4 regions of the Duganella sp. P38 genome follow, and region 1 is predicted to be linked to each of the others. Evidence: predicted binding sites of a transcription regulator. Region 1 holds the regulator's gene; each other region holds the start of a gene.
The links. The regulator sigma-54, encoded in region 1, starts transcription at its own class of promoters, with help from an activator protein. The targets are predictions, from matches to a motif close to TGGCANGNAANCTGCTTT.
Positions count from the first base shown of each region.

Region 2: a site for sigma-54 is predicted at 4,513-4,530, ahead of prpB (methylisocitrate lyase). Genes of this name have one in related genera too.
Region 3: a site for sigma-54 is predicted at 4,901-4,918, ahead of ACRQ5J_RS14660 (ammonium transporter). Genes of this name have one in related genera too.
Region 4: a site for sigma-54 is predicted at 3,108-3,125, ahead of ACRQ5J_RS05375 (TorF family putative porin). Genes of this name have one in related genera too.

Region 1 covers NZ_CP193936.1:852,200-859,491, forward strand. The annotation lists gene ACRQ5J_RS03890 (KdsC family phosphatase) at 1-240, shown strand, start outside; gene lptC (LPS export ABC transporter periplasmic protein LptC) at 254-847, shown strand; gene lptA (lipopolysaccharide transport periplasmic protein LptA) at 859-1,440, shown strand; gene lptB (LPS export ABC transporter ATP-binding protein) at 1,442-2,194, shown strand; gene ACRQ5J_RS03910 (RNA polymerase factor sigma-54) at 2,202-3,677, shown strand; gene hpf (ribosome hibernation-promoting factor, HPF/YfiA family) at 3,754-4,110, shown strand; gene ACRQ5J_RS03920 (TonB-dependent receptor) at 4,313-7,207, shown strand; gene ACRQ5J_RS03925 (alginate lyase family protein) at 7,218-7,292, shown strand, end outside.
Region 2 covers NZ_CP193936.1:2,020,375-2,027,666, reverse strand. The annotation lists gene acnD (Fe/S-dependent 2-methylisocitrate dehydratase AcnD) at 1-2,319, opposite strand, end outside; partial or broken gene prpC (bifunctional 2-methylcitrate synthase/citrate synthase) at 2,322-3,466, opposite strand; gene prpB (methylisocitrate lyase) at 3,586-4,473, opposite strand; gene prpR (propionate catabolism operon regulatory protein PrpR) at 4,619-6,292, shown strand; gene ACRQ5J_RS09265 (alpha/beta fold hydrolase) at 6,393-7,256, shown strand; gene ACRQ5J_RS09260 (sensor histidine kinase) at 7,261-7,292, shown strand, end outside.
Region 3 covers NZ_CP193936.1:3,156,315-3,163,606, reverse strand. The annotation lists partial or broken gene ACRQ5J_RS14680 (L-serine ammonia-lyase) at 1-666, opposite strand, end outside; gene ACRQ5J_RS14675 (NAD-dependent epimerase/dehydratase family protein) at 758-1,726, opposite strand; gene kbl (glycine C-acetyltransferase) at 1,744-2,946, opposite strand; gene ACRQ5J_RS14665 (helix-turn-helix domain-containing protein) at 3,062-3,637, shown strand; gene ACRQ5J_RS14660 (ammonium transporter) at 3,650-4,852, opposite strand; gene ACRQ5J_RS14655 (prolyl oligopeptidase family serine peptidase) at 5,009-7,183, opposite strand; gene ACRQ5J_RS14650 (putative bifunctional diguanylate cyclase/phosphodiesterase) at 7,263-7,292, opposite strand, start outside.
Region 4 covers NZ_CP193936.1:1,183,353-1,190,644, forward strand. The annotation lists gene ACRQ5J_RS05355 (hypothetical protein) at 1-288, shown strand, start outside; gene ACRQ5J_RS05360 (helix-turn-helix domain-containing protein) at 341-616, opposite strand; partial or broken gene ACRQ5J_RS05365 (YifB family Mg chelatase-like AAA ATPase) at 1,693-2,550, opposite strand; gene ACRQ5J_RS05370 (accessory factor UbiK family protein) at 2,661-2,948, opposite strand; gene ACRQ5J_RS05375 (TorF family putative porin) at 3,213-3,959, shown strand; gene ACRQ5J_RS05380 (P-II family nitrogen regulator) at 3,971-4,309, shown strand; gene ACRQ5J_RS05385 (ammonium transporter) at 4,317-5,861, shown strand; gene gshA (glutamate--cysteine ligase) at 6,108-7,292, shown strand, end outside.

The sequences.
Region 1 (7,292 bases):
CAAAAGACCGGCCTGACGGCCGAGCAGGTCGGCTTCATCGGCGACGATGTGGTGGACTTGCCGATCCTCAAGCGGGCCGGCTTTGCCGTCGCCGTGCCGAACGGCCGCCAGGAAGTGCTGGAACTGGCGCACCACACCACCGTCGCCCACGGCGGCAAGGGCGCGGTGCGCGAAGTGTGCGAACTCTTGATGCATGCCCAAGGCAGCTACGTGCGCGTCATGGCACAATTCCTGGTTTGAACAAGGACTAATCATGCGTAAAAGAACAGCACACCGCTGGCAGCTGACGCTGATCATGATGACCGGCGTGTTCGTCGCCGTCGGCAGCTTCTGGCTGGTGCAGGTGGTCAACCAGGCCGGCCAGGGCGCCGGCGCCGACAAGTTCCGCGAGGAGCCGGATTACATCATCGAGCGCTTCAGCACGGTACGCATGAACAAGAACGGCCAGCCGGCCTACATCGTCTCCGGCGACAAGCTGACCCATCACCCGATCGGCGACGTCTCGGTGATCGACAAGCCGTTCGTGCACAGCCTGTCGTCCGAGCAGCCGCCGATGAATATCCACGCGCAGACCGCGTATGTGGACCAGAACAACACGCGCGTGCGGCTCGACGGCAATGTCGACGTGGTGCGGCCCGCCACCAGGCAGGCCCAGGAACTGCGCCTGAAGACCAGCACGCTGACCGTCTACCCGGACGAGGAACGCATGGAAACCACGGCCCCGGTACAGATGCTGGCAGGCACGTCGACCGCCAGCGGCACCGGCATGAAGGCCAACAACGCCAGCCGCCAGATCGAACTGGGCGGACGCGGAACCATTACGATGCCGCCGCGCGCGGCGCACTGAAGGAAGCAATGATGAAGATGAATAAACTGTTACTCTCGGCCGCGCTGGCGCTGGCGGCCTGCGTGGCGCAGGCGGAAAAGGCCGATTCCGGCAAGCCGACCCAGATCACCTTTGACCAGCTCGACGCCGATGACGTCAAGCAGATCAAGACCTTCACCGGCAACGTCGTGCTGACGCGCGGCACGCTGCTGATGAAGTCGCCGAAGGCGGTGGTCACCGAAGACCCGGAAGGCTACCAGTTCGTCGTGCTGCACAGCGGCCCCGGCGTGCAGGCCACGTTCCGCCAGAAGATGGACGGCCCGGGCGACCAGTGGGTCGAGGGCAAGGCCGACCGCATCGAGTACGACAACAAGACCGAGCTGGTGAAGCTGTTCGCCAAGGCCCAGATCAAAAAGCTCGAAGGCCCGAAGACCGCCAGCCAGGTCGACGGCGAATTCATTTCGTATGACAGCCGCAAGGAATTCTTCGCGGTCAAGAACACGCCGAGCGGCGAAACCCAGCCCGGCGGCGGCCGCAGCACGATGGTGATCCAGCCGTCGAGCAAGCAGGCCGCGCCGGCGCCGGCCGCCACCCAGCCTGCAGCGGGGAGATAAGATGGAGCCAAGCTGCGGCAGTACCCTGATCGTCAAAGGCCTGCAAAAAACCTACGGCAAGCGCCAGGTCGTGCATGACGTCTCGCTGCAAGTCGAATGCGGCGAAGTGGTCGGCCTGCTGGGGCCGAACGGCGCCGGCAAGACCACCTCGTTCTACATGATCGTCGGCCTGGTGCCGTCGGACGCCGGCAGCATCGACATCAGCGGCACCGACATTTCCGCGCTGCCGATCCACCGCCGCGCGACGATGGGCCTGTCCTATCTGCCGCAGGAGGCGTCGGTGTTCCGCAAGCTGACGGTGGAAGAAAATATCCGTGCCGTGCTGGAAATCCAGAAGGTGGACGGCAAGCCTTTATCCAAGGCGGAGATCGATGAACGGCTGAATACCCTGCTGGCCGATTTGCAAATCGAAAAGCTGCGCGAGAACCAGGCGCTGTCGCTGTCCGGCGGCGAGCGCCGCCGCGTCGAGATCGCGCGCGCGCTGGCCACCAATCCGCGCTTCGTGCTGCTCGACGAACCATTCGCCGGGGTCGACCCGATTGCCGTGATTGAGATCCAGCGCATCGTGCGCTTCCTCAAGGAGCGCAATATCGGCGTCCTCATTACCGATCACAATGTGCGCGAGACGCTGGGCATCTGCGACCGCGCCTACATCATCAACCAGGGCTCGGTGCTGGCATCGGGCCGGCCGGACGACATCATCGCCAACGAGTCGGTGCGGCGCGTCTACCTGGGTGAACATTTCCGTATGTAAGCCTTACATGAAACAGTCTCTGCAACTGCGCACGTCGCAGCACCTCGCGTTGACGCCCCAGCTGCAGCAGTCGATCCGGCTGCTGCAACTGTCGACGCTGGAGCTGCACCAGGAACTGGAACAGCTGCTGACCGATAACCCGCTGCTGGAGCGCCTCGACGATCCGCTCGACCACTCGCTGCGGCTGCTGGCCGACGGCGCCATCAGCCCGCAGGCGCCGGCGGCCGAGGCGCCGGCCGAGGGCCCGCCGCAGGGCGACGCCCCGGCCGCCGAGGCCGACGCCTACGACGGCCCGGCCGCCGACACCGAAAGCACCACGCCCGAGGCCGACATGGACTGGGGCGATTCCGGCCGCAGCAAGAACAGCGACGACGAGGACGCGCGCCCGCAACTGGAGGCGCACCACCGCACGCTGCGCGAACACCTGATGGAACAGATGCGCGTGACGGTGCTGGCAACGCGCGACCGCGCGCTGGTCGAACTGATCATCGACGGCCTCGACGAGAACGGCTATCTGGAGGAGTCGCTGGACGACATCCACGCGCGCCTGCCGGAAGAGCTGGAAGTGGAGGGCGCGGAATTGCAGACCGCGCTGAAGCTGCTGCAAAGCTTCGATCCGGCTGGCGTCGGTGCGCGCAGCGCCGCCGAATGCCTGGCGATCCAGATCCGGCGCTTGCCCGGCGTGCCGCTGGTGACGCGGCGCATGGCGCTGGCCATCGTGGAAAACCACCTGGCCTGGTTCGCCCAGCGCGACTTCAACAAGCTGAAAAAAGCGCTGCTGTGCGATGACGAGGACCTGCGCGAAGCCCAGGCCGTGATCCGCCAGTGCAATCCGCATCCGGGCGCGGCCTTCGCGTCGGACGTGTCCGATTACGTGGTGCCGGATGTGATCGTCAAGAAATCGCGCAACGGCTGGCAGGTCAGCCTGAACAACGACGTCATGCCGCGCCTGCGCGTCAACGCCATGTACGCCAACCTGCTCAAGCAGGGCAAGGGCGAGGGCGCGATGGGCGCGCAGTTGCAGGAGGCCAAGTGGCTGATCAAGAATATGCGCCAGCGCTTCGACACCATCCTGCGCGTGGCGCAAGCGATAGTAGAAAGACAAAAGAACTTTTTCTCGCACGGCGCCGTTGCCATGCGTCCCCTTGTGCTTCGCGAAATTGCTGATACACTGGTTTTACACGAGAGCACAATTTCTCGGGTAACAACTCAAAAATATATGCTGACCCCGCACGGCATGTTTGAGTTGAAATACTTCTTTGGTAGCCACGTCGCCACCGAAGCTGGCGGGGAAGCAAGTTCGACGGCGATACGTGCGTTGATAGTGCAATTGACAGGAGCTGAAGACCCGAAAAATCCTTTATCCGACAGTAAGATTGCGGACATGCTGGGAGAACAGGGCATGGTGATTGCGCGACGCACTGTGGCCAAATATCGCGAAGCTCTCAAAATCCCTCCAGTCAGCCTCCGCAAGTCTTTGTAGTTACCTGGTTCCTGCACGCCCGGCCGCAATGGGCAACGCACGAACCGTCAGAAGCGACTTATCTTTAGGAGTGTGTATGAATCTCACCATCAGTGGACATCATCTCGAAGTGACCGCAGCTATTCGCGAATACGTGCAGAATAAACTGGAACGCGTCACCCGCCACTTTGATCAAGTGATTGATATTGCCGTCATCCTGACCGTAGATAACCTTAAAGAGAAAGAGAAACGCCAGAAGGCTGAAATCAACCTGCGTCTGTCCGGTAAAACCGTCTACGTGGAGAGCCTGTCGCAAGACCTGTACGCCGCCATCGATACACTGATCGATAAGCTCGACCGCCAGGTCATGAAATACAAAGCCAAAGTCCAGGGCCACGCCCGCGATGCGATCAAGCACATCCCGGAAAGCTACGAACCCGCCGCCGCCGTCTGACTGACGCTGCCGGCACCTGACGAAAGGGCGTCTGCACGGCGCCCTTTTTTGCGCCAATCCTGATAAACGATTTCCTAATAACGTGCAAGCTGCGTTGGTGTAAACGCAACGTGTGGTAAATCCTTATAGAGTTCTGTTGGTGAAAATGTTTTAATGAATCAGGTAAAACGTTTTACCAATAACTATAAAGAGAGACTGCCCGATGAACAAGCTGACGATCCGGCCGCTGAGCGCGGCCATTGCCTTGCTGTGCCTGTCCAACGCCTGGGCGCAGCAGGCACCGGCGGCCGACGCCAACACCGTGGTGGTGTCCGGCATCCGCAAATCCTACGCCGACGCCGTCAACATGAAGCGCGACACGCTGGAAATCACCGACAGCATTTCCTCCGACGGCCTCGGCCGCTTTCCGGACCTCAACGTCGGCGAGGCCATCCAGCGCATCCCCGGCGTGCAGCTGAACCGCGAGGCCGGCTCGCGCAACGCCACCATCAACCTGCGCGGCCTGCCGGGCACGTTCGCGCTGACGACGATTAACGGCATGTCGTTCGCGCAGCCGGTGCTGAACGGTTCGACGCCGCTGGGCGCGTTCAACTCGGACATCTTCAGCGCGGTGACGGTGCTGAAAAGCCCGACCGCCGCCGAGCAGCCGGGCGGCTTGAGCGGCAATATCGACTTGCGCATCACCTCGGCGCTGGCGCGCAAGGATGGTGGCAGCCTGTCGATCGGCGACGAGTATAACGAACTGGGCCACCTGAGCACGCCCAACGCCAGCGCCGCGTGGAATCGGCACTTCGGCAAGGACCTGGCGGTGTTTGGCGTCTACGCGTACAAGAAGGAGGATTTCCGCCGCGACTCGACGCAGGTACAGGATTACGACCAGCTGACCGCGGCCAACCTCGGCATCACGCAGGCGCAGTTCGACGCCCGCTATCCGAAAGCCGAATACGCCAAAGGCATCCTGTTCCCCGGGCAAATCCGCCAGACCGTCACCGCCAACACCGGCGACACGCACAGCGGCGCGGCCGGCGTCGGCTGGCGCATGAACAGCGAGGCCCGCCTCAACCTGACCGGCTATGTCAGCGACCGCAAGCTGGGCTCGTCCAACCAGTACCTGAACTATATCGACCCGACCGTCAACTCGCCGATCACCAACCTGGGGCCGGTCTTCTTCATCGACACGCCGACCGGCAAGCAGGCGATGATCAACTCCTACGACTACGCCAACGCCAGCATCACCGATTCGCTGCGCTCGGCGCCGCAACGCCAGCGCACCCACGGCCTGAGCGCCGATGTCGACTGGGAAAACGACGAGTGGCACGTCAACGGCGCGGTGCACAGCTCGCGCGCGGAAAACCGCCAGGACCAGCTGTCGATCGACATCGTGCAGTCGGCGCGCACGCTGCCCGGATCCAACGGCACTTATGGCCACTACTACTCGGGCGGCGACGATTTGCGCAACTCGGTGCTGACGCTGTTCACGCCGACGGCCGGCCACATCAATCCCGGCCCGTATGACCAGCGCCCCGGCACCTCGGTCACGCAGGCGCGCAACAACGGCAACGACCGCTTTGGCGTCACCGGCACCAACGGCCGCGCGCTGACCTCGGTGGACGCGGTGCAGGCCTTCGCCGAGCGCAGCTTCGAGGATGGCTTCTTCAAGTCGGTGAAGGCCGGCCTGCGCGCCGAGAAAAACGATTTCATCTCCAGCGGCACGCGCAACACGGCGCAGGGCATCAACTTCGCCGCGATCCAGCCCTCGCTGGCGATCGCCAATCCGTATCTGTCGACCTTCGGCGGCGGCTATATCCCGGGCTATACCAAGAATTGGGTGGCGGTCGACATCCCGGCCGTGCTGAACGCCGTCAAGCCGGTCACGGTGCTGCCGGGCCAGACGCTGACGCCATACGGCCTGGTCAACAACGACGCCGATCCGGGCTTCTCCTCGTACAACTTCTCGGTGCGCAACAAGATCGCTTCGGCCTATGTGTCGAGCATCTGGGGCGCCAGCGTGTGGGGCGTGCCGCTCAAAGGCAATCTCGGCGCGCGTTATGAAACCACGCGCGAAACGGTCGACTCGCTCGACACCAGCAACGTCACTGTCGCCATTCCCGGCGGCACCAAGGTGGTGACGACCAGGACGCCGCGCACCTTCGCGCAGCGCTATCACAACTTCCTGCCGTCGCTGGTGGCCAAGGCCGACCTGAGCGACAGGATCGCGCTGCGCGGCGCCGCCTACCGCAGCTTTGTGCGGCCGCAGCCGCGCGACATCACGCCGTCCACGGTGGTGACCGAACCGGCCACCGGCAGCGCCACGCCGACCTACAACGTGGTGCTCGGCAGCGCCGACCTGAAGCCGTACACCGCCAATTCCTTCGACCTGGCGCTGGAATGGTATAACCGCCCGAACGGCCTGGTGGCGCTGACGGCGTTCCAGAAGGACGTCAAGGGCCTGGTCGGCCCGGTGCGCGACGTCAATCGCCTGTGCCCGGCCGACGCGACCGCGCTGGGCCTGGGCCACCTGAGCATCGTCGGCAACAACTGCCTGAGCGATATCCTGGTCAACGTCGGCACGGCGGAGGCGCCGTCACTGCAGCCGGCGCGCGTGGTCATCACCGGCCAGACCAATCAGCAGAAGATCAAGGTGCAGGGCCTGGAACTGAACATCCAGCAGAACCTGGACTGGCTGCCGGCGCCATGGAACAACCTCGGCGGCGCCTTCAACTACGCCTACACCACCATCAAGGGCAAGAACGACGATGGCTCGGCGGCGACGCTGCCCGGCGTTTCCCGCAATAATTACAACCTCATCGCTTATTACGAGACCAAGGCCTGGGGCGTGCGCGCGGTGTACAACTACCGCGACGACTACGACCTGGCGGCCGGCGGCACCTTCAACGGCGCGGCGCGCTCGGTCAAGGCGCGCGGCCAGCTGGACATGTCGGCCAGCTACACGTTCGAGAACAACCTCAAGCTGTCGTTCGACGCGTTCAACATGACCAACTCGATGCGCGAGGAATACGAGGCGTCGTACCTGAAGCCGCGCCGCCTGGATGTCGACGGCCGCACTTATCAGGTCAAACTGAGCACGACTTTCTGACAGGAGCACCATGAAATTATTGATACCGTTACTGCTGGCCATTCCGCTGGCGCAGGCTTGCGAAGCGCCGCCGCCGGCGCGCAGC
Region 2 (7,292 bases), 1.2 Mb from region 1:
CTCCACGCCCGCAAGGCGCACGCCCTTGGCCGCCCAGTCGCGCGACGAGCCCTGGCCGTAGTCGGCGCCGGCGATGATGATTAGCGGCTGCTTGCGGTCCATATAGGTTTCGATGGCTTCCCACATGCGCAGCACTTTGCCTTCCGGTTCAACGCGCGCCAGCGAACCGGCTTTGACCTTGCCCTCGGCGTCGCGCACCATTTCATTCTTCAGCGTGGGATTGGCGAAGGTGGCGCGTTGTGCGGTGAGGTGGTCGCCGCGGTGCGTGGCGTACGAGTTGAAGTCCTCTTCGGGCAAGCCCATTTTTTGCAGGTATTCTCCGGCAGCGCTATCGAGCATGATGGCGTTCGATGGCGACAGGTGGTCGGTGGTGATGTTATCGCCCAGCAGCGCCAGCGGGCGCATGCCGCGCAGCGTGCGCGCGCCGGCCAGCGCGCCTTCCCAGTAAGGTGGGCGGCGGATGTAGGTGGTTTGCGGGCGCCAGTCGTACAGCGGGCTGACCGCCACGCCGTCGTCGGCCTCGCGCGCGAACATCGGGATATAGACTTTGCGATACTGTTCCGGCTTGACCGCGCTGGCAACGATGGCGTCGATCTCTTCGTCCGATGGCCAGATGTCTTTCAGCGTCACCGGCTGGCCGCTGGCGTCGTGGCCCAGCACGTCCTTTTCGATGTCAAAGCGGATGGTGCCGGCAATGGCGTAAGCCACCACCAGCGGCGGCGACGCGAGGAAGGCCTGCTTGGCGTAAGGGTGGATGCGGCCGTCGAAGTTGCGGTTGCCCGACAGGACCGCGGTGGCGTACAGGTCGCGCGCCACTACTTCCTGCTGAATCGCGGGGTCCAGGGCGCCGGACATGCCGTTGCAGGAGGTGCAGGCATAGGCAACCACGCCGAAGCCCAGCTTTTCCAGTTCCGGCAGCAGGCCGGCTTCTTCGAGGTACAGCGTGACGGTTTTGGAACCCGGCGCCAGCGACGACTTCACCCACGGCTTGCGCGCCAGTCCGCGCGCGTTGGCGTTGCGGGCCAGCAGGCCGGCGGCGATCATGTTGCGCGGGTTGTTGGTGTTGGTGCAGCTGGTGATGGCGGCGATGATGCAGGCGCCGTCCGGCAAGGCGCCCGGCTGCGCGGCTGCGCCGCTATCCGCCTGGCCGGCCGCGCCGTCCGGCGCACGGGCGATGCCGCGCGCCGCCAGGTCGGTTGTCGCTACGCGGTTGTGCGGGTTCGACGGGCCGGCGATGTTGCGTACGACGGTCGACAGGTCGAATTTCAATACGCGTTCATATTCCGCGCCTGCCAGTGCTTCGCCCCACAGGCCGGTCTCTTTGGCGTAAGTCTCCACCAGCTTGACGGTATCGTCGTCGCGGCCGGTGAGCCTGAGGTACTTGATGGTCTGCTCGTCGATGTAGAACATGGCGGCGGTGGAACCGTATTCCGGGGCCATATTGGAAATGGTGGCGCGGTCGCCCAGCGTCAGGTGCGCGGCGCCGTCGCCGTAGAACTCCAGATACGACGATACGACCTTTTGCTTGCGCAGGAATTCGGTCAGCGCCAGCACGATGTCGGTGGCCGTAATGCCCGGCTGCGGCTTGCCGCTCAGTTCAACGCCGATGATGTCGGGCAGCCGCATCCACGAAGCGCGGCCCAGCATCACGCTCTCCGCCTCCAGCCCGCCGACGCCGATGGCGATCACGCCCAGCGCATCCACCATCGGCGTATGCGAGTCCGTGCCCACCAGCGTGTCCGGGAAAGCCACGCCGTCCACCGCCTGAATCACCGGCGACATGCGCTCCAGATTAATCTGGTGCAGGATGCCGTTCCCCGGCGGGATCACGTCGACGTTCTTGAACGCCTTCTTGGTCCAGTTGATGAAATCGAAGCGGTCCTCGTTGCGGCGCTCCTCGATGGCGCGGTTCTTGTCGAAAGCGTCCGGATCAAAGCCGCCGCATTCGACCGCCAGCGAATGGTCCACCACCAGCTGCGTCGGCACCACCGGGTTGACCAGCGCCGGATCGCCGCCCTGCTGGGCGATGGCGTCGCGCAGGCCGGCCAGATCGACCAGCGCGGTCTGGCCCAGGATATCGTGGCACACCACGCGCGCCGGGAACCAGGGAAAATCCAGATCGCGCTTGCGCTCGATGAGCTGCGACAGCGAGGCGTTGAGCGTGGCCGGATCGCAGCGGCGCACAAGGTTTTCAGCCAGTACGCGCGAGGTGTACGGCAGTTTGGCCCAGGCGCCTGGCTGGATCGCATCGACGGCGGCGCGCGCGTCGAAGTAGTCTAGCTGGGTGCCCGGCAAGGGCTTGCGGAATGCGGTGTTCATGATTATTTGCGGTCCTTGATCGGGACGAATTTCAGGTCTTCAGGGCCGACATAGTTGGCGCTTGGGCGAATGATCTTGTTGTCGATGCGCTGTTCAATGATGTGCGCCGACCAGCCGGAGGTGCGCGATATGACGAACAGCGGCGTGAACATCGCGGTCGGCACGCCCATCATGTGGTACGACACGGCGGAGAACCAGTCCAGGTTCGGGAACATTTTTTGATTTCCCACATCACCGATTCCAGGCGCTCGGCGATGTCGAACATTTTGGTGGAACCGGCTTCCTCCGACAACTGGCGCGCCACCTCCTTGATCACCACATTACGCGGATCGGACACCGTGTACACCGGGTGGCCGAAGCCGATCACCACTTCCTTGTTGGCGACGCGGTTGCGGATATCGGCTTCCGCTTCGTCCGGATTTTCGTAGCGCTTCTGGATTTCGAAGGCGACTTCGTTGGCGCCGCCGTGCTTAGGACCGCGCAGCGCGCCGATGGCGCCGGTGATGGCCGAGTGGATGTCGGAGCCGGTGCCGGAAATGACACGGCTGGTGAAGGTGGAGGCGTTGAACTCGTGTTCCGCGTACAGGATCAGCGAGGTGTGCATCGCACGCACCCAGCTGTCCTTGGGCTTCTCGCCATGCAGCAGGTGCAGGAAATGGCCGCCGATCGAGTCGTCATCGGTTTCCACTTCGATGCGCTTGCCGTTATGGCTGTAGTGATACCAGTACAGCAGCATCGAGCCGAACGACGCCATCAGGCGGTCGGCGATGTCGCGCGCGCCCGGCACGTTGTGGTCATCCTTTTCCGGCAGCACGCAGCCCAGCACCGAAGCGCCGGTGCGCATCACATCCATCGGGTGCGCCGACGCCGGCAGCGCTTCCAGCGCCGACTTCACCGCCTGCGGCAAGCCGCGCAGCGATTTCAGCTTGGCCTTGTAGCCGCGCAGTTCCGCTCCGGCAGGCAGTTTGCCGTGCACCAGCAGGTAGGCGATTTCCTCGAACTCGCAGGTGGTGGCGACGTCCAGGATGTCGTAGCCGCGATAGTGCAGGTCATTGCCGGTTTTGCCGACCGAGCAAAGTGCCGTGTTACCGGCGGCGACACCCGACAGGGCGACGGATTTTTTAGGCTTGAAAGTCGATTCAGTCATATCAGTCTCCAGACGGCACGTCATTCCCGCGCAGGCGGGAATCCATGCTGAGTATAGGCTCCCGCCTGCGCGGGAGCGACGGTTATTTCTATAAGCTCCCGCCTGCGCGCGAGCGACGGTTATTTCTTTTGTGCCTCGAACAGCGCGTCGAGCTTCTGTTCAAACTCGTGGTAGTTGATGCTCTGGTAGAGTTCTTCGCGCGTCTGCATCAAATCGAGCACATCCTTCTGCGTGCCGTCGCGACGAATCGCGCCGTATACATTCTCGGCCGCCTTGTTCATGGCGCGGAAAGCGGACAGCGGATACAGAACGATGTCCACACCAGCGTCGCGCAGCTCGTCCTTGGTAAACAGCGGCGTCGAACCAAATTCAGTAATATTGGCCAGCACCGGCACCTTCACAGCGGAGACGAAGCGCTTGTACATGCCGATATCGGTCAGCGCCTCGGCAAAAATCATGTCGGCGCCCGCTTCCACGCACGCTACCGCGCGCTCGATCGCGCGGTCCAGCCCTTCCACCGCCAGCGCGTCGGTGCGCGCCATGATCACAAACTGCTCGTCCGTGCGTGCATCCACCGCGGCGCGCACGCGGTCCGCCATCTCCTGCTGGCTCACCACTTCCTTGCCCGGCCTGTGGCCGCAGCGCTTGGCGCCTACCTGATCCTCGATGTGGATGGCGGCGGCGCCGAACTTGATCATGGACTTGACGGTACGCGCGACGTTGAAGGCGGAGGCGCCAAAGCCGGTGTCGATATCAACCAGCAGCGGCAGGTCGCACACGTCGGTGATGCGGCGCACGTCAACCAGCACGTCGTCCAGGTTCGAGATGCCGAGGTCCGGCAGGCCGAGCGAGCCGGCCGCGACGCCGCCGCCGGACAGGTAAATCGCCTTGAAGCCGGCGCGCTTTGCCAGCAGCGCATGATTGGCGTTGATGGCGCCAACCACCTGCAACGGCGATTCCTCTTGGACGGCTCTGCGGAACGCGGCGCCTGCGGAATAGTGACTCATGTGGGTAACCTTTCATTGTTACGTTGAATTGCGCTATCTATTGCAAGGGCCATGCCATCAGCACAATCTATATAAATCAACACGTTACGCCGGGCCGGACGTTTCACCACGAAACACTGAAACATATTTGAACTATAATTGAAACATGCGACATTCCACGCCCATGCCCTTCGACGTCAACGACAAGCCGGTTATCTGGACGGTTTCCGTGTCGCGCCTGTCCGATCTGTTCCGCGACATCACGCTCGAATACGACAGCCTGGCCGCCATTGAACCGGTCAATCTCGGTTTCGACGAAGCGGCCAGGCATATCCGCGAGCGCCTGGCGACTGAGCGCTGCGATGCGGTGATCGCGGCCGGCTCCAACGCGGCGTACCTGAAAGGCCGGCTATCGGTGCCGGTGGTGATTGCGAAGTTCAGCGGGCTGGATGTGATGCAGGCGCTGGCGCGCGCGCGCCGCGTATCGGAGCGCATCGGCATCGTCACCTATCAGGAGCGGCTGGCGGAGCTGGCAGAGTTTTCCGCCACCTTCGGCTTCGATGTCGAGCAGCGCACTTACGTTACCGAAGAAGACGCGCGCGCCCAGATCAACGATCTGAAAGCGGCCGGCATCAAGGCCGTTGTCGGTGCGGGGCTGATCACCGATCTGGCGGAGGAAGCGGGTCTGACCGGCGTGTTCGTGTACTCGGCCGCGTCGATCCGTCATGCCTTCGACGACGCACTGGAGATGGCGCGCCTGACGCAGCTGGAATCCAACCGCCACCGCGCGCGCAATGCGGTAGTGACGGATACACTACGCGCAAAACATGGCCTGAACGATCTGCGCGGCGATTCGGCCGCGATGGAGTCGGTGCGGCAGGCCGTGGTGCTGTATGCGAAATCGCCGGCCACCGTGCTGATACAGGGTGAAACCGGCTGCGGCAAGGAGCTGGTGGCGCAGGCGATTCACCGCGAGGCGCCGCGCACGCTGGGGCAGAACCGCCCGTTTGTGGCGGTGAATTGCGGCGCGATTGCGGAATCGCTGCTGGAATCAGAACTGTTCGGGCATGAGGAAGGCGCATTCACCGGCGCGCGGCGTGGCGGCCACGCGGGCTTGTTCGAGGCGGCCAATCGCGGCACGCTGTTCCTCGATGAAATCGGCGAGATGCCCTTGACGCTGCAAACGCGCCTGCTGCGCGTACTGGAGGAGCGCGAGGTGGTGCGGGTCGGGGGCACGCGGCCGATACCAGTCAATGTGCGCATCATCAGCGCCACGCACTGCGATCTGGAACAGCGCGTGCGCGAGGGACGCTTCCGCGCCGACCTGTTCTATCGGCTGGCGGTGCTGCGTTTGACGCTGCCGCCGCTGCGCGCGCGCGCCGAGGACGTGCTGCCGCTGGCGGAATGGTCGCTGAAGAATGCCTTGGCGTCGCTGGGCGCGCGGCCGCATCCGAATCTGCATGCGGAGATGGCTGCGTGCGCGCCGCTGTTGCAGCGCTACGATTGGCCCGGCAACGTGCGCGAGCTGCGCAACCTGACCGAGCGCCTGGCGCTGTTCCTCGCCGCCGAACCGTTGCAGGCGTTGACGCCGGCCTTTGTCCTCAGCGTCGCCCCGGAACTCGCCGGCAGGTCCGCCATGCACCTGGCGCCGGCGCTCTCCTCCGCGCCCGCTTCGGCCTTCGCCCCCGCCCCCGTCGCCACGCCTGCCGCGTTGGGCGGACGGCCGAATGAGCGTGTCTCCGACGTGCTGGCGCGATTCGGCGGCCGCCGCGACGCCGCCGCCGATTACCTCGGCATCAGCCGCACCACGCTATGGCGCAAGTTGAAGGCCGAGGGCTGACTACCGTTCATCCGGCGGGACGCGCCACTCATCCCAAAGCTGTCGCCCGCGCCGCCGTGCGCCGATAGCATGGCCACACTTACTGATTACGGAGAACGCAATGCTGACCAAAACCATCGCCGCCCTTGCCGCCACCCTGATGTTCGGCTACGCCGGCGCCGCAGAGCATCCCGCCTTCAAGGTCGACGTGACCGGCAGCGGCGCCCCCATCATCCTGATTCCCGGCCTCGGCTCCTCGGGCAGCGTATGGGATGCTACAGTGGCGCGCTACTGCGGCAAAGGGAAATACCAGTGCCACGTGCTGACGCTCGCCGGTTTCGCCGGCCAACCAGCCATCAAGCAACCCTTGCTGCCGGCCGTGGAACAGCAACTGAGCGCCTACCTCAGCGAGAAAAAATTCGACAAGCCGATCATTATAGGCCACAGCCTGGGCGGCTATCTGGGCATGAAGCTGGCGGCGGACCATCCGCAGCAAGTGGGCCGCCTGATCATCGTCGACTCGCTGCCGGCGCTGGGCGCCACGCAACTGCCGACCATCACCCGCGAGCAATTGAAACAGCAGGCAGAAGGCATGCGCAACATGATGAAGGGCCAGGACGCCGAGACCTTCAAGGCCAACCAGTTGCGCACACTGCGCACGATGATCACCAAACAGGAAGACATCGATCGCGCGCTCGCCAGCGGCAAAGCGTCGGACCGCGATACCGTCATCGACAGCATGACGGAGCTGATGGCGGCCGACCTGCGCGACGACATCAGCCGCATCAAGGCGCCAACGCTGGTGCTGGGCACCTGGGTAGCCTACAAGGACTATGCGCCCAAGCAGGCCATCACCGCGATCTACACCGCGCAGTATGCGAAGCTGCCGGGCGTGCGCGTAGAAATGGCGGACAACGCGCGCCACTTCATCATGTACGACGATCCGGCCTGGATGTATGATCGCATCGATAACTTCCTCAACTAACGCCATGCACCACGCCCGCCCCCTGCTCGCCCGCCT
Region 3 (7,292 bases), 2.3 Mb from region 1:
TCGAGGCCATGGGCGATGCAGTCGCGCATGACGTGCCAGATCTTGTCCAGTCCCGCGTTCAGTTCTTCGTCGCCGAGACGTGCGCATTCGTTCGCGCGCAGCATCTGCGGGATGGTCAGTCCGCTGCGCACGCCGTGCGCCAGCAGTTCGTCCATGGTGCCGAACGGGTAAGGCACGGCCACCGACGCCACGGCGGCCGCTTCCTCGCCTTCTTCGCGGATAAAGCCGCCGCCGACCGAGTAATACACTTTGCTGGCGCTGCGGCCATCAGCGCGGGTGAGCGTGAAGCGCATGCCGTTCGGGTGCTCGGGCAGCGACTCGGCCATGTGGAATACCAGGTGGGTGCCGCGCTTGAACGGCACTCTGGTGCTGGCCCAGCAGCGCAAGCCGGCCGGCGCCTTCGGCCGCCGCCAGTTGTTTGTCGACCTGCGTCGGGTCGACGTCTTGCGGCGTTTCGCCCATCAGGCCTAGCAGCACCGCCTTGTCGGTGGCGTGGCCGATGCCGGTCAACGCCAGCGAGCCATATAGCTCGGCCTTGACTTCGGTGACGTCATCCAGCGGAGCGTTGTCCTGCAAGAACCGGCGCGCGGCTACCATCGGACCCACGGTGTGTGAGCTCGATGGGCCGATGCCGATTTTGAATAAATCAAAAACGCTCATGTCCATAGTGTTTGTCTCGTTTATTGTTGCTTTGCGTCGTTCCCGCGCAGGCGGGAACCCATGCGTTCTATGGATTCCCGCCTGCGCGGGCATGACGTCAGGCGGCCTTGCCGAGGTTGACGTCGATATTCGCCAGCATGCTGTCCACCATTTCATCAACGCCGATGCGCGCTTTCCAGCCCCAGTCGGCGGTGGCGGCGCTGTCGTCCAGGCTTTGCGGCCAGGAGTCGGCGATGGCCTGGCGGCTGTCCGGCACGTAGGCGATTTTGAAGTCCGGCAGCTTGCGCGTGATGGCCGCAGCCAGCTGTTCCGGGTTGAACGACACGCCGGCCACGTTATACGAAGAACGCACCTTCACCAGCTCCGGCGGCGCATCCATCAATTCAATGGTGGCGCGGATGGCGTCCGGCATGTAGATCATCGGCAGCGTGGTGTGCGGGCCGAGGAAGCACTCATAACGCTCGCCGCGCAGCGCCGAGTGGAAGATGGCGATGGCGTAGTCGGTGGTGCCGCCGCCCGGCGGCGACTTGAAGCTGATGATGCCCGGATAACGGATCGAGCGTACATCAACACCATACTTCAGGAAGTAGTATTCGCACAGGCGCTCGCCGGCCAGCTTGCTGATGCCGTAGATGGTGGTCGGGTCCATCACCGTCAGCTGCGGCGTGCCGGCGGCTGGCGTGTTCGGGCCGAAGGCGGCGATCGACGACGGCCAGAACACCTTCAGCGGCTTGCCGATGGCGCCGCGCTCGCGCGCCACTTCCAGGATATTCAGCAGGCCGTCCATGTTCAGCGTCCACGCCTTCAGCGGCGCCGCTTCGCCGGTGGCCGACAGCATGGCCGCCAGCTGGTAGACCTGGGTCACGCCTTCCGACGTAATCAGCTCGGACAGCGCCTGCTTGTCCAGCACGTTCAGCGTGGTGTAGCGCGCCGCGTTGTACAAATTGGTCGGGCTGACATCGCTGGCGATGACGTTTTGCGCGCCGTGCTGCGCCGCCAGTGCTTCCACCAGTTCGCTGCCGATCTGGCCATTGGCGCCGATGACGAGAATTTTTTGCTGACTCATTTCCATGTTCCTGATATTTAGTTCTTCAGCAGGCCCAGTTCGCGGCCGGCTTGTTCGAATGCCTTGAGTACCGTGTCCAGCTGCGCGCGGGTGTGGGCGGCCGACAGCTGCACGCGCACGCGCGCCTGGCCCATCGGCACCACCGGGTAGAAGAAGCCGCTGAGCAGCACGCCCAGCTCGTACATCCGCGCGGCGAACTTCTGCGCCACCGGCGCGTCGAACAGCATCACGGGAACCACCGGGTGCGTGCCAGGCTTGATGGTAAAGCCGATACGCTCGATCTCCTTGCGGAAGTAAGCGGTGTTTTCGTGCAGGCGGTCGCGCAGCTCGGTCGACGACGACAGGCGCTCCAGCACCGCCAGCGAGGCGCCGGCGATCGACGGCGCCAGCGTGTTCGAGAACAGGTAGGGACGCGACTTCTGGCGCAGCATCTCGATCACTTCCTTGCGGCCGGAGGTAAAGCCGCCCATGGCGCCGCCCAGCGCCTTGCCCAGCGTGCCGGTGATAATGTCGATCTTGCCGATCACGTTGTGATGCTCGTGCGTGCCGCGGCCGGTCTTGCCCATGAAGCCCGAGGCGTGGCATTCGTCGATCATCACCAGCGCGCCGTATCGGTCGGCCAGTTCAACGATCTTGTCCAGCTGCGCGATGGTGCCGTCCATCGAGAACACGCCGTCGGTGACGATGATCTTGTGGCGCTTGTCGGCAGCCGCCTGCAGCTGCTTTTCCAGGTCGGCCATGTCGTTGTGGGCGTAGCGGAAGCGCGCCGCCTTGCACAGGCGGATGCCGTCGATGATCGACGCGTGGTTCAGCGCATCGGAGATGATGGCGTCGTTCTCGTCGAACAGCGGCTCGAACACGCCGCCGTTGGCGTCGAAGGCGGCCGCGTACAGGATGGTGTCCTCGGTGCCGAGGAAGCGGGAGATCGCCTGCTCCAGCTGCTTGTGCACCGTCTGCGTGCCGCAGATAAAGCGCACCGACGACAGGCCGTAGCCGTATTTTTCGGTGGCGTCGATCGACGCCTGCGCCACCCACTCCTGGCCCGACAGGCCGAGGTAGTTGTTGGCGCACATATTAATCAGGGTGCGGCCATCTTCGCTCACCACTTCCGAGCCCTGGCGCGATGCCAATACGCGTTCCGGCTTGTACAGCCCCTGCTCGCGCAATTGATCCAGATTCTGCTGGAGGCCACTGTAGAAGTTGCTTTTTTTGTCGCTCATGATGGTCCTTGTGTGTGATACGATTTCACTATCTTATGCGAAATTCGTTATGCCGAACTCAAATTCGATATATTGAATTCTAAAGCGATCCAGTGAACTCCGCAACCCAATAACAATGACAACATCCGTTCCAAACAATGCCCCGCCGGAAGTCGGCGCCGCCCTGCAACGCCTGCGCCTGGCGCGCGGCCTGACGCTGGAAGACCTGTCGCGCATCGCCGGCGTTTCCAAATCCATGTTATCGCAAATAGAGCGCGAGAAGGCCAATCCGACCATTGCAATTACCTGGCGCCTGGCCAACGCGCTGGGCGTGCAGATCGGCGAACTGCTGGCGACGGCGGCGCGGGAGACGGAAACCATCCGCGTGGTCGAAGCGCACGAGACGCCCACCCTGCCCGGCCTGCACGCCGGCTATGTGCTGCGCATCCTCGGGCCGCTGGAGCTGGCCAGCAAATATGAATGGTATGAACTGACGCTGCTGCCGGGCGGCGAGCTGGCCTCGCAGGGCCACGATCCCGGCGCGCAGGAACACCTGACGTTATTGCACGGCTCGGTGGAGCTGGAAGTGGGCGCCAGCAAGAAGAAGGTCAAGCTGGGCGCGACCGCGCGCTACCCAGCCGACCAGCAGCACGTCATCCGCAACGCCGGCAAGGCCGAGGCGAAGGCGCTGATGGTGGTGATCCACCGCTGACTTGCGGCCTGTTCACCAATTGACCTCGCGTTCCGGCGTCGAGGAAATGCGGTGGATCGACAGATCGGCGCCCTGGAATTCCTCTTCCGGGTCCAGCCGCAGGCCCATCGTGGCTTTCAGCACGCCGTACACCGCATAGCCGCCGATGAGCGCGATGGCCACGCCGAGCGCCGTGCCGGCCAGCTGCGACAGCAGCGAGACGCCACCGACGCCGCCCAGCGCCTTCTGACCGAACACTCCCGCCGCGATGCCGCCCCAGGCGCCACACAGGCCATGCAGCGGCCACACGCCCAGCACGTCGTCGATCTTCCATTTGTTCTGCGCCAGCGTGAACATCCATACAAACACCGCGCCGGCGATGCCGCCGGTAATCAGCGCGCCCAGCGGGTGCATCAGGTCAGAGCCGGCGCATACCGCCACCAGACCGGCCAGCGGGCCGTTGTAGGCGAAACCGGGATCGTTCTTGCCCATCAGGAGGGCGACCAGCGTGCCGCCGACCATGGCCATCAGCGAGTTGACGGCGACCAGGCCGTTCATTTTGTCCAGCGACTGCGCGCTCATGACATTGAAACCGAACCAGCCGACCGTCAATATCCACGCCCCCAGCGCCAAGAACGGAATCGACGACGGCGGATGCGCCGCCACGCCGCCGTTCCTGGTGTAGCGGCCACGGCGCGCGCCCAGCAGCAGCACCGCCGGCAGCGCGATCCAGCCGCCGACCGCGTGCACCACCACCGAGCCGGCGAAGTCGTGGAAGGCGGCGCCGAAGTTCGCCGTCAGCCAGTCCTGGATGCCGAAGCGGCCGTTCCAGGCTATGCCCTCGAAGAACGGGTAGACCAGGCCGACCAGCAAGGCGGTGGCAATGGTCTGCGGGTGGAAACGCGCCCGCTCGGCGATGCCGCCCGAGATAATCGCCGGAATGGCGGCGGCAAAAGTCAGCAGGAAGAAGAACTTGACCAGCTCATAGCCGTTCTTGTCGGCCAGCACATCTGCCGAGGAGAAGAAATTGATGCCATAGGCAATGCTGTAGCCGATGAAGAAATACGCAATGGTCGATACGGCAAAATCGACCAGAATCTTGACCAGCGCGTTGACCTGGTTTTTCTTGCGCACCGTGCCCAGCTCAAGGAAGGCAAAGCCGGCATGCATGGCCAGAATCATGATGGCGCCGAGCAGTATAAATAACGCGTTGGCGCCGTCTTTGTGTGCATCCATCAAAATCACTCCCCAAAACAATGCAACTATTAAGAACGTTTCATGCAAGAAGCAATAATCGTTCCAATTTGGTGCAAAAGTTTAAGTGGTTGATTTCAATGGATTTTCACATTGGTGCAAAATGCGCACCGAGCCGGTGCGCACTAAAACAAGGCCTTATTTTGGTGCGGACAGCCTGGCTGGTTCCGCCGCTGGTGCGCCGCCCGGCATGTGCAGCGCGCGCGTCAGGAAGCCCCAGCGGTCGGCCACTTCCTCGATCTGCTTGCTGGTCGGCTTGCCGGCGCCGTGGCCCGCCTTGCTGTCGATGCGGATCAGGATCGGCGCGCCGCCCGGCGCCTGGTCGGCCTGCGCGGCGGCGGCAAACTTGAAGCTGTGGGCCGGCACCACGCGGTCGTCATGGTCGGCGGTGGTGATCATGGTGGCCGGATAGCAAGTACCCTTCTTCAGGTTGTGCAGCGGCGAGTACTTCACCAGCGCCTTGAACTCTTCCGGATTGTCGGACGAGCCATAGTCCGAGGTCCACGCCCAGCCGATGGTGAACTTGTGGAAGCGCAGCATGTCCAGCACGCCCACCTGCGGAATCGCCGCCGCGAACAGGTCCGGGCGCTGGGTCATGGCCGCGCCCACCAGCAGGCCGCCGTTGCTGCCGCCGCCGATCGACAGCTTGGCCGGCGAGGTGACCTTGTGCGAGATCAGCCATTCGGCCGCGCCGATGAAGTCGTCGAACACGTTTTGCTTGTGCAGCTTGGTGCCGGCCGCGTGCCACGATTCGCCGTACTCGCCGCCGCCGCGCAGGTTGGCCATGACGTAGACGCCGCCCATTTCCAGCCACGCCAGGTTGGCCACCGAGAAGGCCGGCGTCAGCGAAATATTGAAGCCGCCGTAGCCGTACAGGTAGGTCGGGTTGTTGCCGTCGAGCTTGAGACCTTTTTTCGAGACGATGAACATCGGCACCTTGGTGCCGTCGCGCGAGGTGAAGAATTCCTGGCGGGTTTCAAACGCGCCCGGATCGAAGTCCACCTTGGGCTGGCGGTAGACGCTGCTCTTATTGGTTTTCAGGTCGTAGCGATAAATGGTCGACGGCGTGTTGAAGCTGGTATACGAGTAGAAGGTTTCGGTATCCGCGCGCTTGCCGCTGAAGCCGCCGGCGGTGCCCAGGCCCGGCAGTTCGATGTCGTGCAGCGCCTTGCCCTTCAGGTCGTACACTTTGACCAGGCTGTGCGCATCGCTCAGGTAGTCGACGATCAGCTGGTTGTTGACCAGCGACGCCGACACCATGGTATTGCTGCTTTCCGGCACCAGCTGCTTCCAGTTCAGCACGCCCGGCTTGCGCGTGTCGATGCTGACGATGCGGCCACGCGGCGCGTTGCGCTCGGTGCGGAACAGGAACACCGGGCCATCGTTGCCGATGAAGTCATAGGCGGCGTCGAAGTCCTCCAGCAGGCCGACGACCCTGGCGTCCTTCTTGCCCAGCTCCTTGTAGAAGATGCGGTTCTTGTTTTCCGTGCCCTGCGAGGCGTTGATGATCAGGAAGCGGCCGTCCTCGGTGACGTCGGCGCTGAAGCCCCAGTCCTTGTGGTCCGGGCGCTCATACACCAGCTCATCGGCGCTTTGCGGCGTGCCGAGCTTGTGGAAATACAGCTTCTGGAAGTAGTTGACATCGGCCAGCTTGGTGGCCTCCTTCGGCTCGTCGTAGCGGCTGTAGAAGAAGCCGGAGCCGTCGTGCAGCCACGCGGTGCGCGAGAACTTGACCCACTTGATGTGGTCCTCGACATCGTTGCCGGTGTCGATGTCGCGCACCTTGATCTCGTTCCAGTCCGAGCCGGAGGCGGCGGTGCTGTAGGCCAGGTACTTGCCGTCCGGGCTGACGGCCAGGCCGGCCAGCGCCACGGTGCCGTCGGCGGCCAGCGTGTTCGGGTCCAGCAGCAGGCGCGGCACGTCGGCCAGCGTTTTCATCGTGTACAGCACCGACTGGTTTTGCAGGCCGTCGTTGCGGCTGTAGAAGTAGCGGCCGCCTTCCTTGAACGGCACGCTGAAGCGCTCGTAGTTCCACAGCTTGGTCAGGCGCTCCTTGATCGCCTCGCGGCTCGGAATCTGCGACAGGTAGCCTTGCGTCAGCTTGTTCTGCGCCTCGACCCAGTCCTTGGTTTCTGCGCTGTTGGCGTCTTCCAGCCAGCGATACGGGTCGGCGATGACGGTGCCGTGATAATTGTCCTGCTGGTCCACGGTGCGCGTGACCGGGTAGTTGACGGCGGCGCCCGGCGCCGGGCAGGTCTGCGCCATGGCGGCTTGGGAAATAATCAGTGAAGCCAGTAGTGCTTTACGTTGCATGTGATCCGTATCCAGGTAAGGTTCATCAGGAACACAGATCATAACGCGTAGCCGCCGGCTTAGCAAAAAACCAAAGCATTTACCTGGCGTAGCCCGCTTCCGCCTCGTC
Region 4 (7,292 bases), 330 kb from region 1:
AATCTGCAAGGAATGGGGCGGCCTCCGCTTTCATATCAAGTAGTGATGGACTGGCTAAATTCGTATCAGTATCACTTTGACTCAACTAAACGTGCGGCCGTTGAACGGGACATGGGGTCACTCGGTAATGTCCAGAATGGCGTTGGCGCGGTTCTTATCGCTCTTGTGGAAATGATACAGTCGTCGTTATCAACCGGAAACTTTATCGAAACCCTGGAGCGATGTGTGGAAGGAACTATGCCGGAGATTTCCTGCCCGATTGAGTATTTTGAGGTCAGTCGAAAATAGCGTGCAAACGGCTATTGAATGCGGAGCAAGACCGCTCGGCGAAGTGAGCGGTTTAAGTGAGCTTACTGCCAAGCGCCGAGAACATCTCCGGATCAACCAGGTCTTTCAGTGGGACGCCAAGAGCATCCGATAACTGCCCCATATTGTCGATCGAGACATTACGAATTCCTCGCTCCACTTCACTGACGTACGTTCTGCTGAGGTTCGAGCGAAATGCCAACTCCTCCTGAGATACGTCCTTCAATCTACGAGCCCGTCGTAAATTGGTGCCGAATATCTGCCTCGGAGTTGGGGTGAGTGGGGGCTTTTCCATACCCCACAGCATCATTGGCCTAGCTACGAACGTCCACCAACTTAATAATTCATTTGGTTAACTTTAAGTGACATTTAGGTTATTCTTGGATTTATTCTGCCTTCTATAGTTGGAAGTTATCCATGAGATCTACCGTAAATTGCCAAAGTTGCTCCAGTTCTGTCGTTCCACGTCTATGGCACTTCCAGTCCAGAATTCCCGGGCGATATATGAAGACTCAGCACATCTGTCCGATTTGCGGATCTTGCATGTACGAGAGCGGCGGAGAGATACACTGGACTGGACACGTTTTAATCGTTTTCGGACTCATGTGCGTGAGTGTGGTTGCTACGGTCATGCGGTGGCACCAGGATTTGATGGCCTTGCCGTGTTTCCTGTACTTGGGATACTTGCTTTTTAAACTAATCCTTCGAGCAGCTCGATTCATTTTGGGGATCTTCCGCCGGTAACGGTGGTTCACTTTCGCCAGGGAGTCTCATAAGTCGCCACCAGGCATTCGCAGTTCCACTCGAACTGAATAGTTCGCGCCCGCGAAGGGGCTTCCCAAATAGAGAGGTTCTTGCATGTTCGACTACACTATCTCTATCTACATAGTGTGATCGCGTGGGAGTTGAAATGAATGAAAAAGCAACCGACGAAGTCAAGATCGCAAAGTATAAGGCCGATGCGGTTGAGAGCAGAAAGCTCAGTAAGACCAAGGCGAAGTCACCGCTAGCTGTTCAGCCCAAGGACGGCGTGATCACCGTACGATTTGGGGCGGACGCAAACCCATTGTCCGCGTTAGGCGGAGTAGTCAAGGTCCTAGGCCATTCGTGTATCAGCATACCCGAATTTAAGCGGCGTCAAAGTTAGAGCGAAAACGCAAAAATATTGTTTCATCACCGACCACGGTCTAGTTGGACTCGCTGAATACGTAATGACCCGGCGCATACCGCTATGGTTATGTTCAGTTCCATCGCATGCTTAACCCTGCTGTAGACGCCGCGTGACTGCATCATTAGCTAGCCAGCCACCGCGTACTTTGGTAGTCGCCGATTTAGTTGCAAGTCGCCGATTTAGCTGGATAGTCGCTGATTTAACTGCAATTGACAGCCGCCACCGACCAGCGCGGCGCCGGACGAGGTGTGATGCGGCGCGCGGAACGGCCGCTGCTTCCATTGCTCGATACGGAAGGCGCCGGTCAGCGACTGCACCGCAGCCGCTTCCAGCGCTTCCTCGTCGCTCATCTCCGGCAACAGGCCGGCGAAGCGCGAGGCCAGCATGGTCTTGCCGGAACCGGGCGGACCGACCAGCAGCACCGAATGGTTTCCCGCCGCAGCCACTTCCAGCGCGCGCTTGACGAAGAGTTGTCCTTTGACGTCCGCGAAATCCGGGTATTCCGCCGCCACGACGACGGGGGCCGCCTCGTGGCGCGACAGCATGCCCTCCACCGATTTGCCGGCGAAGTGACGGCACACCTGCAGCAGCGAGTCCGCCGGGTAGATGGCGGCGCCGGACACCAGCGCCGCTTCGTCGGCATTGGCCAGCGGCAGGATGAAGGCCAGGCAGCCGCCGTCGCGGCGGGTGGCCAGCGACATCGCCAGCGCGCCGCGTATCGGCCGCAGTTCGCCGGACAGCGATAGCTCGCCGGCAAATTCATATTGGTGCAGGCGGCGCGCGGGGATCTGTCTGGAGGCGGCAAGGATGCCAACGGCGATCGGCAGATCGAAACGGCCGGATTCTTTCGGCAGGTCGGCCGGGGCGAGATTGACGGTAATGCGCTGGGCGGGGAATTCAAAGCCGCCGTTCTGGATGGCGGCGCGGACGCGGTCCTTCGCTTCCTTGACCTCGGTGTCGGCCAGCCCGACGATGGTGAAAGACGGCAGCCCGTTGGCCAGATGCACTTCGACGCTGACTTCCTGCGCCTCCATGCCGGCAAGGGCGCGGCTTTTGAGTACGGCGAGTGACATGGCTGTGCGGCTGGCAGAGGGAACCGGAAGCGACCAGCAGCCAGCGTAGCGCATGTCCGCGCCCTTGCTTTGCGCTAGCCCAAACCATGTGTCCGGGCTGCGCCAGGAAATTACAGCACTTCGCCCTTGGCGATCTCCACCTTGGCGGCTTCCGGCTTGGCGCCGGCGGCCTTGGCTTCCAGTTCGGCCAGGCGGGTTTCCAGCGCTTCCAGCTTGGCGCGGGTCTTGGCCAGCACCTGCGTCTGGATATCGAATTCCTCGCGCGTCACCAGGTCCAGTTTGGCGAAGCCTTGCGTCATCATGGACTTGACGTTCTTCTCGATGTCCTTTGCTGGTGAATTTTCGATGGCCTGGCTGATCTTGCTTTGCAAGTCATTGAAGAAATTGTTCATATCCATAATATTCCTTGATCTGGTTGGTCTGTCGTTGCACCATAAAGGTGCGATACGGCGTTAATCTGGTGCGAACCCGCCGCGCTTTGCTGCTGTGCTCAGGGCAAATCTCACTTTGGCTGTTGTCCGCCATGATACGGCACCTGTTTGTCGAACAACATTAGCTGGCACACATTCTGCTAAAGAACCAATGAATGCTGATCATTGCTTCGCTTAACAAGGATTTTAAACCGCAACTGCTAATCAAGTTCAACTCACTAGGAAAACAATATGAAAATGGCCAAGAACTTTACCCTGATTGCTGCGTTGACCTTAGCATTCGCGTCCATGGCGCAGGCACAGGAGGCGGCACCCGCCCCTGCGGCCAAACCCGACAATGAAGTCAGCTTTAACGCTGCCGTTGTCAGCGACTACCGTTACCGCGGTATTTCGCAAACCCGCCTCAAGCCTGCTATCCAGGCCGGCGCCGACTATGTGAACAACCCGACTGGTTTCTATGTGGGCACCTGGGCCACCAATATCAAGTGGATCAAGGACGGCGGCGGCGACGGCAACGTCGAGCTCGACGTCTATGGCGGCAAGCGCGGCGCCATCAACGATGTGGTCAGCTACGACGTCGGCGGCCTGTATTACTACTACCCGTCGAACAAGCTGAGCACCAGCGCCAACACCTTCGAGCTGTACGGCCAGATTTCGGTCGGCCCGGCCTCGCTCAAGTATTCGCACTCGACCACCAATCTGTTCGGCACCGCCGACTCGAAAAACTCCGGCTACATCGACGCCCAGCTGAACCAGGAAGTGGCCGACGGCTACATTCTGAACCTGCACGTCGGCCGCCAGAACGTCAAGAACAACGGCGCTGTCAGCTACACCGACTACAAGATTGGCGTCACCAAAGATTTCGGCGTGGTATCGGTTGGCCTGGCGGCGGTCTATGCCGACACGGATGCCTACGTCGGGAACGGGAAGAACCTGGGTAAAGCCGGCGCCGTCCTGACCATTTCCAAAACCTTCTAAGCGAGGCCCGTATGAAAATGATTACCGCCATTATCAAGCCGTTCAAGCTTGACGAGGTGCGTGAGGCGCTGTCAGCGATCAACGTGCAAGGCATTACCGTGACCGAGGTGAAAGGCTTCGGTCGCCAGAAAGGCCACACCGAGTTGTACCGTGGCGCCGAGTATGTGGTGGATTTCCTGCCGAAGACCAAGATCGAGGCGGCGGTCGACGACGCCATCGTCGAGCAGGCGATCGAGGCGATCGAAGGCGCCGCCCGCACCGGCAAGATCGGCGACGGCAAGATCTTCGTGTACAACCTGGAACAAGTGATCCGTATTCGTACCGGCGAGACCGGCAACGAAGCACTCTAAGAGGAAGATGAGAATGAAGAAAACTATAACAAGCTTGCTAGCTGGGGTCTCCATGGTGTTGGCGCTGGCCGCGCCCGTGCAGGCGCAGGAAGCCAAGCCGGCCGATGCGCCGGTAGCCACCGCGTCGGCGCCGGCCGCCGCCGCGCCTGAAGCAGCCGCTGCCGCCGTGCCGGCCGCCGCCGCACCGGCCGCGCCCGCCGAAGCAGCGCCAGCCGCCGCGCCGACGCCACAGAAGGGCGACAACGCCTGGATGATGGTTGCCACGCTGCTGGTGATCCTGATGACGATTCCCGGCCTGGCGCTGTTCTACGGCGGCCTGGTCCGTTCCAAGAACATGCTGTCGATCCTGATGCAGGTGTTCATGATCTTCGCGCTGATCGTGGTGCTGTGGTGCATCTACGGTTATTCGCTGGCGTTCACCGAAGGCAATGCGTTCTTCGGCAACCTGCATGACCGCACCTTCCTCAACAATATCTACGACCCGATCAAAGGCACTTTCGCCTACGCCGCCACCTTCAGCAAGGGCGTGGTGATACCGGAGTTCGTGTTTGTCGCCTTCCAGGCCACGTTTGCCGCCATCACCTGCTCGCTGATCGTCGGCGCCTTCGCCGAGCGCGCCAAGTTCACCGCCGTGCTGGCCTTCATCGTGATCTGGTTCACCTTCGCCTACCTGCCGATCGCCCACATGGTCTGGTTCTGGACCGGTCCGGACGCGATCAAGGACGCCGCCACGCTGGCCACCGAAACCGCCAAGGCCGGCTTCCTGTTCCAGAAGGGCGCGCTGGACACCGCCGGCGGCACCGTGGTGCACATCAATGCCGCCGTCGCCGGCCTGATCGGCTCCTACATGATCGGCAAGCGCGTCGGCTACGGCCGCGAGTCGATGGCGCCGCACTCGGTCACCATGACCATGATCGGTGCGTCGCTGCTGTGGGTGGGCTGGTTCGGTTTCAACGCCGGCTCGCCGCTGGAAGCGGGCGACATCGCCGCACTGGCCTTCATCAACACGCTGCTGGCGACCGCTGCCGCCACCGTGTCGTGGGTGTTCGCTGAATGGATCTTCAAAGGCAAGCCATCGATGCTGGGCGGCGCCTCGGGTGCGGTGGCCGGTCTGGTCGCCATCACCCCGGCCTGCGGCTTCGTCGGCCCGATGGGCGCGCTGATCATGGGCCTGCTGGCCGGCGTGATCTGCCTGTGGGGCGTGAACGGCCTGAAAAAACTGCTGGGCGCGGACGACTCGCTGGACGTGTTCGGCGTGCACGGCGTCGGCGGCATCCTCGGCGCGATCCTGACCGGCGTGTTCGCCGCACCGTCGCTGGGCGGCCAGGGCATCTTCGACTACGTGGTCAACAAACCATCGCCGGACTACTCGATCGCCTCGCAAGTGATCGTGCAGGCCACCGGTGTCGGCGTGACCATCGTCTGGTCGGGCATCGTCGCCATCATCGCCTTCAAGCTGGTGGACATCGTCATCGGCCTGCGTGTTCCGGAAGAGGAAGAGCGCGAAGGCCTGGACATCACCACCCACGGCGAATCGGCTTACCATCACTAATTGACATTGTTTTAAGCAAAGCGTCCTGTGGGCTAATACCGTTCAGTTAGCCCCGTCATTCCCGCGCAGGCGGGAATCCATGCTGTGTCTGCCCATTTGGCGCTCCATGGGTTCCCGCCTGCGCGGGAACGACGATGCTTAATATGAACGGTATGCGCCCTGTGGGGCGCTTTTTTATTTCCTGCCTTTAAAATAGCGTTTTTGCCCTCATTTGAGGCATCCGCACGGTAATAAGGAAGTAATAACATGGTTCCCCACCTCGTCACGGCCCTGAGCGGACCCCTGCTCGACCTCGAAGAAAAAATCCTGGCCGCTACCCCTGCAATTGAGCGCTGGTTCCGCCTGGAATGGCAGGAGCATACGCCGCCGTTTTATTGCTCGGTGGACATGCGCAACGCGGGCTACAAGCTGGCGCCGGTGGATACCAATCTGTTCCCGGGCGGCTTCAACATGCTGGCGACCGAGATGCTGCCGCTGTCGGTGCAGGCCGCCATGGCGGCCATCGACAAGTATTGCCCCGATGCGCGCAATCTGTTGTTGATACCGGAAGTTACCCAGCGCCACGCGACTTATTGGCAAAACGTCGCTCGCCTGATGCAGATTTTCCGCCAGACCGGCCTGCACGTGCGGCTGGGCTCGCTGTCGCCGGACGTCACCGAGCCGACGCCGATCGCGCTGCCGGACGGCAATATGCTGGTGGTCGAGCCGCTGGTGCGCTCGCCGAACGGCCGCCGCGTCGGCCTGAAGGACTTCGATCCGTGCACGATTTTGCTCAACAACGACCTGTCGGCCGGCATTCCGGAGATCCTGCAGAATATTCACGAGCAGAGCTTGCTGCCGCCGCTGCACGCCGGCTGGGCGCTGCGCCGCAAGAGCAACCACCTGAGCGCCTATGATGAGGTGTGCAAGAAGTTCGGCAAGCTGATCGGTGTCGATCCGTGGATGCTCAATCCGCTGCACGCCAAGTGCGACGCGGTCAATTTCCGCACCGGCGAGGGCTATGACTGCCTGGCCGCCAATATCGACGCGCTGCTGTCGAAGATCAAGAAGAAGTACAAGGAGTACGGCATGAAGGAGCAAAAGCCCTTCGTGATCGTCAAGCCCGACGCCGGCACCTACGGCACCAGCATCCTGACCATCAAGGATTCCAGCGAGATCAAGGACCTGACCCAGGCGCAGCGCGACAAGATGACCGTCATCAAGGATGGCAAGGAAGTGACCGACTTCATCATCCAGGAGGGCGTGCCGACCTTCGAGAGCATCGAGCATGCGGTGGCCGAGCCGGTGGTGTACATGATCGACCGCTACGTCGTGGGCGGCTTCTACCGCGTGCATGCCGAGAAGGGCGTCGACCAGAACCTGAACGCGCCCGGCTCGCAGTACGTGCCGCTGGCGTTCGCGCAGCAGCACGCGGTGCCGGACCTGAAGGCC